Regions from separate parts of the Microbacterium sp. bgisy189 genome, predicted to be linked through region 2. Evidence: predicted binding sites of a transcription regulator. Region 2 holds the regulator's gene; the other holds the start of a gene.

Region 1 (7,078 bases), on a different contig from region 2:
CGCCGGATGGCTCTGGTGGGCGGCGTCGCAGGGCGACCTGTTCTCCTGAGTCATCGAGGCGCCTGAGTCGTCAGACCCGATCGGCGAGGATGGCGACCCGCCTTGCACCGTCGCGCGTGAGGATGAGGGTGGCCTCGTCCGTACCGCGCAGTCGCAGCTTGCGGCGGAACGTCGCCGGGTCGACGTCGACGCCGCGCTTCTTGATCTCGATCGTGCCGACGTCGTGCGAGGCGAGTGCGCCGTTGATGGTCGGCAGCTTCAGCGGCATCACCTCGCGCACGCGGAACGTCTGCACCAAGGGGCTGGTCAGTGCGGCATCCGATGTGAGGTAGGCCGTGCCGCCCGCGATCATCCCGGCCTCGAGCGTCCGCGCGACGTCGCCGATGAGCCTCGCCCGGATGACAGCTCCGTCCGGCTCGTGCACGAAGGCGCCGAGTGCGCGCACCGGAACATCCTCTGCGTCGGCGGATGCCGTCACCTCGTGCGCCGTGCCGCCTCGGATCACGAGGGCTGACCGGGCGACGTCGGGCCGCGCGAGCACGCCCGACCACACCACGAGTTCGATCGTCGATCCGTCGACGCTGATCCACTGCGCCTCGGTGCGGGGCGGAATGCGGTCGCGGTCGAACGCGGGCCCGAGCTTGATGCCTGCGGGTACTCGCGCTGCGAGGTCGAAGACCCACTCCAGTGGCGGCGACCACTCGTCGGCGGCGAGGCGCCGGGTCTCGCCGTGCCCGGCGGCGCGGCGCGCCGGGTCGAGCCACACCGCGTCGACACCGGCGAGATCCGTGTCCTGCGCGGTGCCATGCTGCACGGTGACGCTCTCGCCGAACGGCGCCAGGTTGTATGCCGCGAGGGCAGCGGTCACCTCGTCAGCGTCGACCGCGAGCACATCGAGCCCGAGGCCCGCGAGTCCCATCGCGTCGCCGCCGATGCCGCAGCCGAGATCTGCGACCTTCCGCATGCCGGCATCCCGGAACCGCACCGCGTGGCGCGCGGCGACCTCGAGTCGCGTCGCCTGCTCCAGTCCCGCGCGGGTGAACAGCATCCGCGCCGCGAACGGACCGAACTTCGATGCCGCGCGCGTCCGCAGGCGTGCTTGCGTCACGACGGCGGACACGAGGTCGGGGGAGTGGCCGTCGCGTCGCAGCCGGCTCACGATGGCGGCGACGTCGGCGGTCTGTTCGACGGGGCCCACCTCGTCGACCAGGCGCAGCCCCTCGGCTGTGAGCAGGGCGGCGAGCTCGCGGGAGTCCATCCGGCCAGCCTACGGCGCACGTGACATCGTCTGGCACTCGCGTTGCACGAGTGCCAGCGGCGCTCTAGACTTGCGTTAGCACTCTCGGGGTGAGAGTGCTGACAGTCTCTCGAAGACTCCACACGCCAACAGGCAGAGCAACTGCAAGAAAGAGGTAGACCGTGTCGGTTTCCATCAAGCCGCTCGAGGACCGCATCGTCATCAAGCAGGTCGAGGCCGAGCAGACCACCGCGAGTGGCCTGGTCATCCCCGACACCGCGAAGGAGAAGCCCCAGGAGGGCGAGGTCGTCGCGGTCGGCCCCGGTCGCATCGACGACAACGGCAACCGCGTTCCGCTCGACGTCGCCGTCGGCGACCGCGTGATCTACAGCAAGTACGGCGGCACCGAGGTGAAGTTCGGCGGTGACGAGTTCCTCGTCCTGTCGGCTCGCGACGTGCTGGCCGTCGTCGTCCGCTGAGACGACTGACGCTCCCGAAGGACCCGGATGCCACGGCATCCGGGTCCTTCGTCGTTCCGGCAGCCGCGTTCGCCTGGCAGGATTCCGGCGGCGTTCGACCGGATGCCGACGCTGCGACGGTCACCTCGATGTCACGACCGTCCTAGGCTGAGACTCATGACACCGGCAGATCCCGCACGCGAGCAGGCGCTCGGCGGCGCGTTCGCGTTCACGGCGTACGTGCTGTGGGGCTTCATGCCGCTGTACTTCCTGACGCTCGACCCCACCGGTCCGTGGGAGGTCGTGGCGTGGCGGGTGCTGCTCTCGCTCGTCTTCTGCGCACTGCTGCTGACCGTCACCCGGTCCTGGCCGATGCTCATCGCCATCCTGCGCAACCGACGGCTCGTGCTGTGGACGCTCGCCGCGGGCGGCCTCATCTACGTCAACTGGCAGGTGTTCCTCATCGGAACCCTCACCGGCCACGTCATCGAAACGAGCCTCGGCTACTTCATCAATCCGATCGTCACCGTGCTGTTGGGCGTGCTCGTGCTGCGCGAGCGGATGCGGGTGACCCAGTGGGTCGCGATCGGCATCGCCGCGCTCGCGGTGCTCGTCATCATCATCGGGTACGGCAACGTGCCGTGGATCGCGCTCACCCTGGCCGCCAGCTTCGGCATCTATGGACTCGTCAAGAAGCAGATCGGCCCGTCGGTCGACGCCATCAGCGGGCTGACGCTCGAGTCGCTCTGGCTCGCGCCGATCGCCGGGGTGCAGTTGGCTGTCGTCGCGGCGACCACAGGCATCACGATGGGGCAGGCGGGTCCCGGGCACGCGACGCTCCTGCTGCTGGCCGGGGCCATCACCGCCGTGCCGCTGCTGTTCTTCGCCGCCGGCACCCGCCGCGCGCCGCTCACGCTCATCGGCATCCTGCAGTTCATCGCCCCGATCATGCAGTTCGTCACCGGCGCGTGGATCCTCGGTGAGCCCATGCCGCTGGAGCGATGGATCGGATTCGGGCTCGTCTGGGTCGCGCTCGTCGTGCTCACGATCGACTCGCTGCGGGCCGCGCGCCGCAACCGCACGGCGCCGGTCGGCCCCGTCGTCTGAACCGAACGCGCCTCGCGAGGTAACGATTCGGTCGCGTTACAGACCGTTAACACATCGCAACATTGGCGGCGCCTGTGCGCAAGTAGGTTGGACGCAATCGGCGCGGCGCCCGAGCAATGCCGCGTCACCGACAGCAAGGAGCACAATGAGCGTTCTGACACGTTCACGCGCTGCGAAGGTCCTGGGCGGCATCGCCCTGATCGGCGCCAGCGCCCTCGTCCTCGCCGGGTGTAGTGGTGGCACCACGACCGGCGACCCGACCGACGAGCCGGACGCCTCGTCGTTCGACTTCCCGGTCGACTGCGACGCGGCCGCGCCCGCCGAGTACGTGCCGGAGTACACCTCGACCTCCGAGGGCCCCGGCACCGACCTCACCTACAAGATCGGCACTGCCCTGCCAGTGACCGGCAACCTGGCCTTCCTCGGCCCGCCCGAGATCGCCGGCACCGAGTTCGCCGCCGCCGAGGTCAACGCCGCCGACAAGGGCGTGCAGATCGACCTCCTCCAGGGCGACTCCGGTGACACCGACAACAAGGCGTATGAGACCGAGATCCCGCGTCTGCTGGGTGACGGAGCGACCGCCATCATCGGCGCCGCGTCTTCGGGAACCTCGCTGCAGTTCATCGACCAGGTGATCGCGGCCAACGCCATCCAGTTCTCGCCGGCGAACACCTCTGCCGCCTTCACGGGCTACGAGGACAAGGGCCTCTACTGGCGCACGGCTCCGTCCGACGTCCTGCAGGGCGAGGTCCTCGGCAACCTCATCGCCGGTGACGGTGCTGAGACGCTGGGCATGATCATCCTGAACGACTCGTACGGCACCGGCCTCGCGTGCTTCACCAAGGCGGCCTTCGAGGCAGCCGGTGGTGAGGTCGTCGCGGCCTCGATGTACAACACGGGTGACACGAACTTCTCGTCGCAGATCGAGGACGTCCTGGCCGCAAGCCCCGACGCCATCGCGCTGATCACGTTCGAAGAGGTCAAGACGATGGTTCCCGAGCTGGTCGCCAGCTACGACGCCAGCAAGCTGTACTTCGTCGACGGCAACCTCGCCAACTTCGGCGACGAGTTCGAGGCGGGAACGCTGGCGGGCGCCAAGGGCACCTACCCGTCTGTCGACCCGGCCCAGACCGAGGCCTTCCGCACCGACCTGCAGGCGTTCGTCGCCGAGCAGGGCGACCCGGAGCTGAAGGAGTTCACCTACGGTCCGGAGTCCTACGACTCGGTCATCCTGCTCGCGCTCGCCGCGCTGCAGGCAGGCTCGACCGCAGGCCCCGATGTCGCCGCGAACCTCAAGTCGGTCTCCGGTGGTGACGGCGGCACCAAGTGCACGACGTACGCCGAGTGCGCCGACCTGATCATCGCCGGTGAGGTCGCCGACTACGACGGCGTCTCTGGCCCGATCACGTTCAACGACGTGGGCGACCCGACGGAGGCCACCATCGGTGTCTTCCAGTACGGTGACGACAACAACTACAGCTGGCTGAACGCGGGCTGACCCGCATCCGCTCGTGAGGGGCCCCGGTCTTCGGACCGGGGCCCCTTCGCGTGCGTCCCTGCGTCGCACGCTCGGGCTTCACGAGTCGCTCGTTGCCCCTTCGACTGCGTTCACCTGGCGCTCGTTGTGGCATCGACGCGCGAAACACGCAACACGCGCCAGGCGAAGTGCCTGGATGCCGGGTGTTCAGGTCAGGGGCGCCCAGCCGCGGCGCGTGAGGACGGCGCGCACAAGCGCCGGGGCGGCCGGTACGCGCGCACGGATGTGCGCGGATGTCAGTCGGATGACCTCCCACCCGAGCGCGACGTAGGCGGCGTGCTTCTCGATGTCGCGGGCCCACTGCCGGCGGTCGGTTCGATGGTGATCGCCCTCGACCTCGACGAGCACGCCATAGCGCTCGTATGCGGCATCCGCGACACCGATGAGTCGCCCGTTCACCGCGCGGACTTCGAGTTGCAGGGTCGGGTGCGGCAAACCAGCTCGTGTCGTGAGCAGTCGGAAGTCGGTCTCCAGCGGCGACATCGCCCCGACGCGGATGAGCTCCAACGCATCGAGCAGTCGCCCGCGCGACCGCCGTCGCGGCGCGAGCGCGGCGGCTCGCAGCTGGTCGGGTGTCGCCAACCGGCGTTCCGGACGCAGTCGGGCCCGCTCGTCGCGCGGGATGACGACGAGATGATCACCCAGCCGGACGAGGTCGTCGGTGGAGAGCGACTCGGCGAGCATGGCCCAGGTCGACGCCGGGCTCGCGCACGGCAAGCCCATGAACGACCCTGCGCTGATCAGGCTGGGGACCATCTGGTGCCCGGCGACGCCGGCCGCGCGCGGCGCGCGATGCGGTGCGAACACGCCCACCTCGAGTGCGGTGCCATGCCGAATCGGCCCGCCCATCAGCACCGCGGCGGTGCGACCGCAGAAGACGGCCTCGGACGGCATGACTGCGGCATACGCCTTCGCGAGCCGGATCACATGTGCGCGGCTGCCAACCGGGTCGGCGATGGGCCGTGCGAGGCGTGTTCCGCGGAAGGGCGCGGCGAGGTCGCGGGCCCGCAGTCGGTCGCGGGTGACGCCCAGGTCGAGCGCCTCGCGGCACGAGAAGCTCTCGCCAAGGTGTTCCGGAAGCTCGCTGGGACGTGCAGGCATCCCTCCACCATGCTCCCGCGATCTCCGCCCGCAGGCGCGCTCGACGCCATCTGTGGACGGTGCGTGGTCTGCCGAGGTTGGGGAGAAGGCGACGCGTGAGCGTTCGCCTGGCGCTTGTGGGGGCATCCATGCAGACACACCGCCACACGCGCCAGGCGAACGCGTCACAGTCAACCAGCCGCGCCCGGCGAAGTGGATGCCGCGGCGCGAACGCCGAAGGCCCCCGCGCAGTCGCGGGGGCCTTCGGGGAAGCGCGGCGGGTCAGGTGCCGAGCGTTCCCAGGTACAAGCCGATCACGTTCGGGTCGTTCAGCAGTTCGCGACCGGTGCCCGTGTAGGCGTCGCGGCCCTGATCGAGCACGTAGCCGCGGTCGCAGATCTGCAGGCAGCGGCGTGCGTTCTGCTCGACCATGATGGTCGTCACGCCCGCCTTGTTGATCTCCGAGACCCGCAGGAACGCTTCGTCCTGCCGCGACGGGGAGAGGCCGGCCGACGGCTCGTCGAGCAGCAGCACGTGCGGATCCATCATCAGCGCGCGGCCCATGGCGACCATCTGCCGCTCACCGCCGGACAGTGACCCTGCCCGCTGCTGCAGGCGCTTGGCGAGGTCGGGGAAGATCGACGTGATGAAGTCGACGCGCTCCTCGTACGCCTTCGGGCGCTGGTAGGCGCCCATCTGCAGGTTCTCGGCGATCGTCAGGCTCGGGAAGACGTTGTTGGTCTGCGGCACGAACCCGACGCCCTTGGCGACGAGCTTGTTGGCCTTCAGGCCCGTGATGTTCTCGCCGTTGAGCGTGACGCTGCCCTCGCGCACCTTCACCTGGCCGAAGATCGCCTTGAGCATGGTCGACTTGCCGGCGCCGTTCGGACCGATGATGCCGATCAGCTCGCCCTTGGCGGCGGTGAGGTTCGCGCCGTTGAGGATGTTGACGCCGGGCAGGTAGCCGGCGACGACATTGTTCAGTTCGACGACGTTTCCGGTGGACTCGCTCACTTGTCGTCCTCCGACTTCTGCGCAGCGTCGGATGCCGCGGCATCCGCTTCGTCGCCGATGGCCTCGTCGATCGCCTCGGTCTCTTTGACCAGTTCGATCGCTTCGGTGCTCAACTCGCCCTCCTGGCGACCGGTGACGACGCCGAGGTCGACATCCTGGTGGGCGCCGAGGTACGCATCGATGACGGCCTGCTCTCTCATGACGGTGTCGGGCGGGCCCTCAGCGACGACCTTGCCCTCGGCCATCACGACGACCCAGTCGGCGATATGGCGGACCATGTGCATGTCGTGCTCGACGAACAGCACCGTCATCCCCAGATCCTTCAGGTCGAGGATGTGGTCGAGCAGTGACTGCGTCAGCGCCGGGTTGACGCCGGCCATCGGTTCGTCGAGCATGACCAGCGTCGGGTCGCTCATGAGGGCGCGGGCCATTTCGAGGAGCTTGCGCTGCCCGCCCGAGAGCGATGCGGCGAAGTCCTTCTCCTTGGCGTCGAGCTTGAACCGCTTGAGCAGGTCGCGCGCCTTCGCCTCGTTCTCCGCCTCCTGCTTGCGCCACAGGAACGGCAGGATGCTGGAGAAGATGTGCTCGCCGGTCTGCTTGGTCGCGCCGAGCTTCATGTTCTCGAGCACGGTGAGCAGTCCCAGC
Region 2 (7,078 bases):
CTCGTTGGTGATCTCGATGGTCATGAGCGTCCTCGCTTGGGCATGTGGTCGCGGGGGTTGTGGGGGCGCATCCCAGCACGTCGTTCCGCGCGGTTCGCGAATTCTGATGCCTCGTCTCGCTCACGACGGCCCGCGAGACGCTGCTCGTCGTACACGCTGTACGCGTCGACGATGCGGCCGACGAGCGTGTGGCGGACGACATCTTCGCTCGTAAGCATCGCGAAGTGGATGTCGTCGATGTCCTTCAGCACCCTCGTGACCAGTCGGAGCCCCGACGCGCCCTGCGGGAGGTCGATCTGCGTGATGTCGCCCGTGACGACCATGCGCGTGCCGAACCCGAGACGGGTGAGGAACATCTTCATCTGCTCGGGCGTCGTGTTCTGCGCCTCGTCGAGCACGACGAAGGAGTCGTTGAGCGTACGGCCGCGCATGTACGCGAGCGGCGCGACCTCGATCGTGCCCGACGCGATGAGCTTCGGGACGATCTCGGGGTCCATCATCTCGTTGAGCGCGTCGTACAACGGCCGCAGGTACGGGTCGATCTTGTCGGTGAGTGTGCCGGGCAAGAAGCCGAGCCGCTCCCCTGCCTCGACGGCGGGCCGGGTCAGGATGATGCGGTTGACCTCTTTGCGCTGCAGCGCCTGCACGGCCTTCGCCATGGCGAGGTAGGTCTTGCCGGTGCCGGCAGGGCCGATCCCGAAGACGATCGTGTGGTCTTCGATCGCGTCGACATAGGCCTTCTGGCCGAGCGTCTTCGGGCGGATGATCTTGCCGCGCGACGACAGGATCGCCTCGCCGAGCACCTCGGACGGGCGGGGGCCGTTGTCGCGCAGGATGCGATTGGACGCCGACACGTCGGAGGGGTCGAGTCCCTGCCCGGTGCGTGCCATCGCGATCAGCTCGTCGACGAGTGAGCGTGCCGCGGCGACGTGCTCGGGTGATCCCGAGAGCGTGATCTCGTTGCCGCGCACGTGCACGTCGACGTCCGGGTGCTCGCGTTCGACGACGCGGAGCAGGCGATCTTGGGGGCCCAGCAGCTGGACCATGGCGACACCGTCGGCGAGGATGCGCTCGACGGTCGGTTCGGGGGCGTCAGCCACCGAGCCTCCCTTCTTCGAGACCGCCCGCGAGCACGTGCGCGTGCACGTGGAAGACGGTCTGCCCGGCGGCTTCGCCGGTGTTGAAAATCAGTCGGAAATCGCCGTCCGCGTGCTCGGCGGCGAGCGTATTCGCGAGCCCGATCATCTCGGTGAGCAACGCCGGGTCGCCGGCTGCGAGCTCGACGACATTGCGGTACTCCTCGGTCTTCGGGATCACCAGCAGGTGCACCGGCGCCTGGGGTGCGATGTCACGGATCGCGAACACGTTCTCAGTCTCGGCGATGATCTCGGATGAGATCTCGCCGCGCAGGATGCGGGTGAAGATCGACGGCTCGCTCATGCGCTCCAGTCTAGCTTTCGGGTCAGGCGTGGTCTCGGGTCACCAACGGCCGAGGCGTGCGTTGAGCAGCGCGAGGGCGGCGGGACCCGCCGTGGACGTGCGCAGCACGGTGTCGCCGAGGCGCACGCGTTCGGCGCCTGCCGCCGACAGCGCGGTCAGCTCTTCCGCAGCGATCCCGCCTTCCGGGCCGACGACCAGCACGATGTCGCGGTGATCGCCGCTCTGGTCGAGATCGAGCGAGCTCAGCGCGGTGGTGGCAGTCGGTTCGAGCACCAGGATGCGTGCGCCCGCGCGCGCCGCGAGCTGCTTCGTCGTGACCGGCGCGGTCACGGCGGGAAGCCAGGCGCGGTGGGCCTGCTTGCCGGCCTCGCGGACGATCGCCGACCAGCGCGCGACCCCTTTGGCCGTCTTGGCACCCTCCCACCGTGAGACGCTCCGCGCGGCCTGCCATGGCACGACCTCGTCGACCCCGAGTTCGGTCGCCGCCTGCACGGCGAGCTCGTCGCGGTCACCCTTGGCGAGCGCCTGCACAAGCACGAGCCGGGGCGTCGCGGGGGCGACATCCATCCGATCGGTGACCCGCACCAGGACCGACGTGGGCTCGGCGGACTCGACGGTCGCGGTCAACCACGCACCGGCGCCATCTCCCACCGTGACGGTCTCACCCGTCCGGACCCGCCGCACGACCGCGGCGTGGTGCGCCTCCGTCCCGGTGAGCTCGACCGTCTCACCGGGCGCCTGGGTGAGCGCGTGTTCGACGACGAAGTGCAGCGGCACGGGTCAGCTGCTCCGGAAGCGGTCGCGCAGCTTCGCGAACAGGCCCTGGTGGAACTCGGCCAGGCGCGGCGACGGCGCCTTCGTCCGCTTGGCGAAGTCTTCGATCAGCGCGCGCTCCTTGTGATCGAGGCGCGTCGGGGTGATCACATGGACGCCGACACGCAGGTCGCCGCGCTGCGTGCCGCGAAGCGGCGTGATGCCCCGGCCCTTGATCGTGAGGACGTCGCCGGACTGCACACCTGCCCGCACCTCGAGTTCGACCGGACCATCGAGGGACTCGATCGTTGTGGTCGTGCCGAGGATCGCGTCGGGCATCGACACTTCGAGCGTCGCCAGCAGGTCGTCGTTCTCACGGCTGAAGGTGTCGTGCGGTTCGACGGTCACCTCGAGGTAGAGGTCGCCGTTCGGGCCGCCCGCCGGACCGACTTCGCCCGATCCCGGCAGCTGCAGCCGCAGGCCGGACTCGACGCCGGCGGGGATGTCGAGCGACACCGTGCGACGGGCGCGCACGCGACCCTGTCCCTGACACGTTGCGCACGGATACGGAATCGTCGTGCCGTAGCCCTGGCATGTCGTGCACGGCGCAGAGGTGACGACGTTTCCGAGCAGACTCCGCACGGTGCGCTGGACCTGACCGGAGCCGTGGCAGATGTCGCACGTCGCGGGCTGGGTGCCGGGTTGGCAGCACGACCCCTGACACGACTCGCACAGCACTGCGGTGTCGACCTCGATGTCGCGGTGCGTGCCGAAGACGACGTCGCCGAGGCTGAGCGTCACCCGCACGAGGGCGTCCTGGCCGCGTTCGCGACGGTCCCGAGGACGGCCCGCGCGCCCGCCGCCGGCGGCGCCGAAGAATGTCTCGAAGATGTCGCCGAACCCGCCGAAGCCGCCGGCGCCGCCGAAGCCGCCGGCATCCCCCATGTCGTAGCGCTGGCGCTGTTCGGGGTCGCTGAGCACGTCGTACGCGTGCGTCACGAGCTTGAAGCGCTCTGATGCGTCCTCGCCCGGATTCACGTCCGGGTGCAGCTCACGGGCAAGCCGGCGGTACGCCTTCTTGATCTCTTCGGGTGACGCGTCCTTCGACACGCCGAGGACCTCGTAGTGGTCAGCCACAGTCGCCTTTCCTGCCCATTCGGGCGCGGTCTGCTCGGGTCAGCGGGCGCGCTCGTCTTCTTCGAGCAGCCGGCTGAGATAGTGCGCGACGGCGCGGACCGCCGCGAGGTTGGTGGGATAGTCCATGCGGGTCGGGCCGAGGAGGCCCACCCGGGCGCGTGAGACGGAGGCGTCGTAGTCGCTGGCGACCACCGACGCTTCATCGAGACCGAACGCCTCGTTCTCACGACCGATGCTCGCCGCGAGCCCCTGCTCGTCAGCGACCATCTCGCTCATGAGTCGCACGAGCGTGACCTGCTCCTCGATCGCCTCGAGCAGCGGCGAGATGCTGCCGCGGAAGTCGGACTCGCTGCGTGCCAGGGTCGCCGAACCTGCCAGCACGAGGCGGTCCTGCCGGAACTCCTCCAGCTCTTCGGCCACGATCGATGCCACGGCGTGCGCAGCTTGATCGGCCGCGCCGGTGGTCGGGGTGTCGGCGAACTGGGTGACCGCCTGCAACCCGTCACGGATCCGCTTGCCGGTGACGAGGTCGGCGATGCGACCCTTGACGATGCGCAGTTCGTCGTCGTCGAGATCGACGCTGAGTGCGGCGACCCGCTGCGAGACGCGGCCGTTGTCGGTCACGACGATCACGACGTGACGCCCCGCCCCCAACGGCACGACCTCCACGTGCGAGACGTTGGCCCGCTCGAAGGACGGATACTGCACGAGCGCGACCTGACCGGTGAGGCGCGTCAGGGCGCGCACGGTGCGCACCAGCACATCGTCGAGGTCGGCGGGACCCTGCAGGAACGAGGTGATCGCCGTCCGCTGCGCGGAGGTGAGCGGCCGCAGTTCGGCGAGGTGGTCGACGAAGACGCGATACCCCTTGTCGGTGGGAACCCGGCCTGACGACGTGTGCGGCGCGGTGATGAGCTCTTCGTCTTCGAGGAGGGCCATGTCGTTGCGGATGGTCGCTGCGGACACACCGAAGTGGTGCCGGTCGACGATCGCCTTGCTGCCGACGGGCTCGTGTGTGTCGACGTAGTCCTGCACGATGGCGCGGAGGACCTGTAGTCCGCGTTCCGAGACCATGACCCCTCCTCGTTGGCACTCCCGATCCCTGAGTGCCAATTCTATCGCGGCGCGCAACGCCCGGTACACCGCGTGCATGAACCACCTCCGCATCGACGGTGCCGCGCGCGGGTAGCGTGGGCACCCATGCGCCCGAACTCGCCCCGATCCGACGACCTCACACCGCCGACGGCGCGTGAACAAGCTGCCGCGACACGGCGCCGCCGCACCGAGGAGCGCATCGTTGCGGCCGCAACGGAGTTGTTTCTCCGAGAGGGCTACGCCGCCACGAGCATCGCAGCGGTCGCCGAGGCGGCGGGCGTCAGCGAGCGTACCGTCTATGTCCGATTCGCGAGCAAAGTGGTCCTCTTCCAGCGAGTGATCGAAGTCGGGATCGTCGGCGATGTTGACGCGACGCCGATGCCGCAGCGTGAGTGGAGTGTGGACGCACTGACCGCAGCGACCACATCGGCACGCATCGCCGCGTTCGCCGACGGCGTGTCTGCAATGCATGAACGCCTCGGCCCGCTGATGGCGGTAAACGGCGAGGTGGAGGGATCCGAGCCGAGCGTGCAGGACTCGGCAGGACGGTGGCGCGCGGCCACCCGCGACTACCTGGCGCTGTTCTGGACGACGATGCGAACCGATGGGCTCCTTCCTGCAAGCGTCGATCTCCCGTGGCTGATCGACACCACGACGGTGCTCACCGCGGCCGAGTCCCGGTTGCTCATCACGAGGACGATGGGGTGGCGGCGCGCCGTGTACCAGCAGTGGGTCGTGACGTCGATGACGAGAGCCGCGCAAGCCGCCGCCGACGCTTGACACGGAGCCACCCCTACCGTTCAATTGCAGTGTCACTGCAATGGAACGGTAGGGTAAATGGAATCGCTTCAGGCCGCTTTGGACCAGACCCTGGCGTTCGCGGAGCGATTTCCGGGGGAGATCGTCGTCGTGCCGTACTCGCTGGTCAGCAATCAGCGTGATCTCGCCGCCGGGTACGCCACCGGCTTTCTCACGCTCGTAACGACGGGATCTCGCGGGCTGCCCCGCCGGCGCCTGGAGCGGCGCGGGGAGATGATCGCGGGCTCTGCAACGCCGGACACCTGGCACCGCGTTGTGGTCCATCCGCCCGAGTTGCGTCCCGGCGGGCTCAGCGGGTGGATCCTTGAACTCGCAGTCGATCGCGCTGGCTCACCGACGGCGAGGGTGCCGATCGAAGATGGCCCGGTGGGCGTCGCGACCGGCGTGGGGCCTGGTGTGGGGTCCGCAATCGAAGCGTGCTACCTGCTCGCGCTCGGCCGCCCCGGTTTGGAAAGCCCGCGGCCGCGCTGACCGCTCAACCGGTGAGCGCGCGGACGACGGCGTCTGCCAGCAGGCGGCCGCGGCGTGTCAGGATGACGCGGCCGCGCAGCGCCGATGCGCCTTCGATCAGTCCGTCCGCGATGAGTTCGGCCACCGCGTGCCGCCCGGCGCCGGTGAGTTCGGACACGGGCAGCCCCTCGGCGATGCGCGAGCGCAGCAGCACGCGCTCGAGGCGCCGTGCCGCCTCGTCCGGCCGCTCCCGCGCCGCCGCGGGTGACTGCGCCGCCGCCAGGCGCTGGGCGTACGCGGCCGGGTGCTTCACGTTCCACCAGCGCAACCCGGCGACGTGACTGTGTGCTCCCGGGCCGAACCCCCACCAATCGGTGCCGCGCCAGTAGGCGAGATTGTGCCGCGACCGATGCTCCTCGCCCCGCGCCCAGTTCGACACCTCGTACCAGTGCAGACCGGCTGCGGTGAGCAGATCGTCGGCGAGCTCGTACATGTCGGCCTGCAGATCGTCATCGGGTGCAGCGAGCTCGTCGCGCCGGATGCGCCGTTCCAGCGCGGTGCCGTCCTCGATGATCAGGGCGTACGCGGACACGTGGTCGGGCGCGAGATCGATCGCCGTTTCGAGAGACAGCCGCCAGTCGTCCAGCCCCTCTCCCGGAGCGCCGTAGATCAGGTCGACGCTCACGCCGAGCCCCGCCGCACGGGCCGCCTCGACGGCGGTCCGCACGCCGGCCGGGTCGTGCGTGCGATCAAGGGTTGCGAGCACGTGCGGGACGGCGGACTGCATGCCGATCGACATCCGCGTCACGCCGGCGGCGGCGAGTTCGAGCGCCACCTCGGCCGTCACGGTGTCGGGATTCGCCTCGACGGTCACCTCGGCGTCCGGCTGCACGCCGAACGCGTCGCGGATACCCGCGAGCATGCGGGCGAGGTCACCGGGCGGCAGCAGCGTCGGGGTGCCGCCGCCGAAGAAGACCGTGGATGCCGCGCGCACCGCGCCGGCCTCGGACAGCACCCGCTGGGCCACCGCGATCTCGCGCAGCACTTCGTCGGCGTACGCGTCCTGCCGCGCCCCGCGCAACTCGGTGGCGGTGTAGGTGTTGAAGTCGCAGTACCCGCACCGCACGCGACAGAACGGCACGTGGACGTACACGCCGAAGTCGACGCCGGGGTCGACTCGGAGGTCGGCCGGCAGTGCGCCATCGGTCGGAACGGGGTCGCCGAGCGGGAGCGCCGAGCCCATCAGGCGGGGGTCTGGTACAGCGGCGAGATCGCCCGCAAATACCCCTGGAACAGCTCGCGGCGGCGACGCTTGACGAGCCCGGGGAGCAGCCGGTAGACGATGCCGGTGGCGCGATCGAACGCGCGCACCGTGAACCAGACC

Evidence for each region. Region 2 encodes HrcA, which represses chaperone genes, less so after heat shock. Its sites were predicted from a motif close to TTNGCACTCGNNNNNNNCGAGTGCNAA; they were not measured.
Region 1: the regulator HrcA is predicted to act here: its motif matches at 1,289-1,315, upstream of groES (co-chaperone GroES).

What each region holds. Positions count from the first base shown of each region.
Region 1 is NZ_JBYIPT010000002.1:230,880-237,957, reverse strand. Features, by position in the region: gene AC3ENX_RS04110 (hypothetical protein) at 1-49, shown strand, start outside; gene AC3ENX_RS04105 (class I SAM-dependent methyltransferase) at 71-1,258, opposite strand; gene groES (co-chaperone GroES) at 1,420-1,716, shown strand; gene rarD (EamA family transporter RarD) at 1,873-2,802, shown strand; gene AC3ENX_RS04090 (ABC transporter substrate-binding protein) at 2,948-4,300, shown strand; gene AC3ENX_RS04085 (hypothetical protein) at 4,487-5,440, opposite strand; gene AC3ENX_RS04080 (ABC transporter ATP-binding protein) at 5,702-6,433, opposite strand; gene AC3ENX_RS04075 (ABC transporter ATP-binding protein) at 6,430-7,078, opposite strand, start outside.
Region 2 is NZ_JBYIPT010000004.1:204,945-212,022, forward strand. Features, by position in the region: gene ybeY (rRNA maturation RNase YbeY) at 1-24, opposite strand, end outside; gene AC3ENX_RS08000 (PhoH family protein) at 21-1,046, opposite strand; gene AC3ENX_RS08005 (HIT domain-containing protein) at 1,093-1,440, opposite strand; gene AC3ENX_RS08010 (16S rRNA (uracil(1498)-N(3))-methyltransferase) at 1,480-2,217, opposite strand; gene dnaJ (molecular chaperone DnaJ) at 2,221-3,330, opposite strand; gene hrcA (heat-inducible transcriptional repressor HrcA) at 3,370-4,404, opposite strand; gene AC3ENX_RS08025 (TetR/AcrR family transcriptional regulator) at 4,531-5,205, shown strand; gene AC3ENX_RS08030 (hypothetical protein) at 5,263-5,715, shown strand; gene hemW (radical SAM family heme chaperone HemW) at 5,720-6,937, opposite strand; gene AC3ENX_RS08040 (DUF1990 domain-containing protein) at 6,937-7,078, opposite strand, start outside.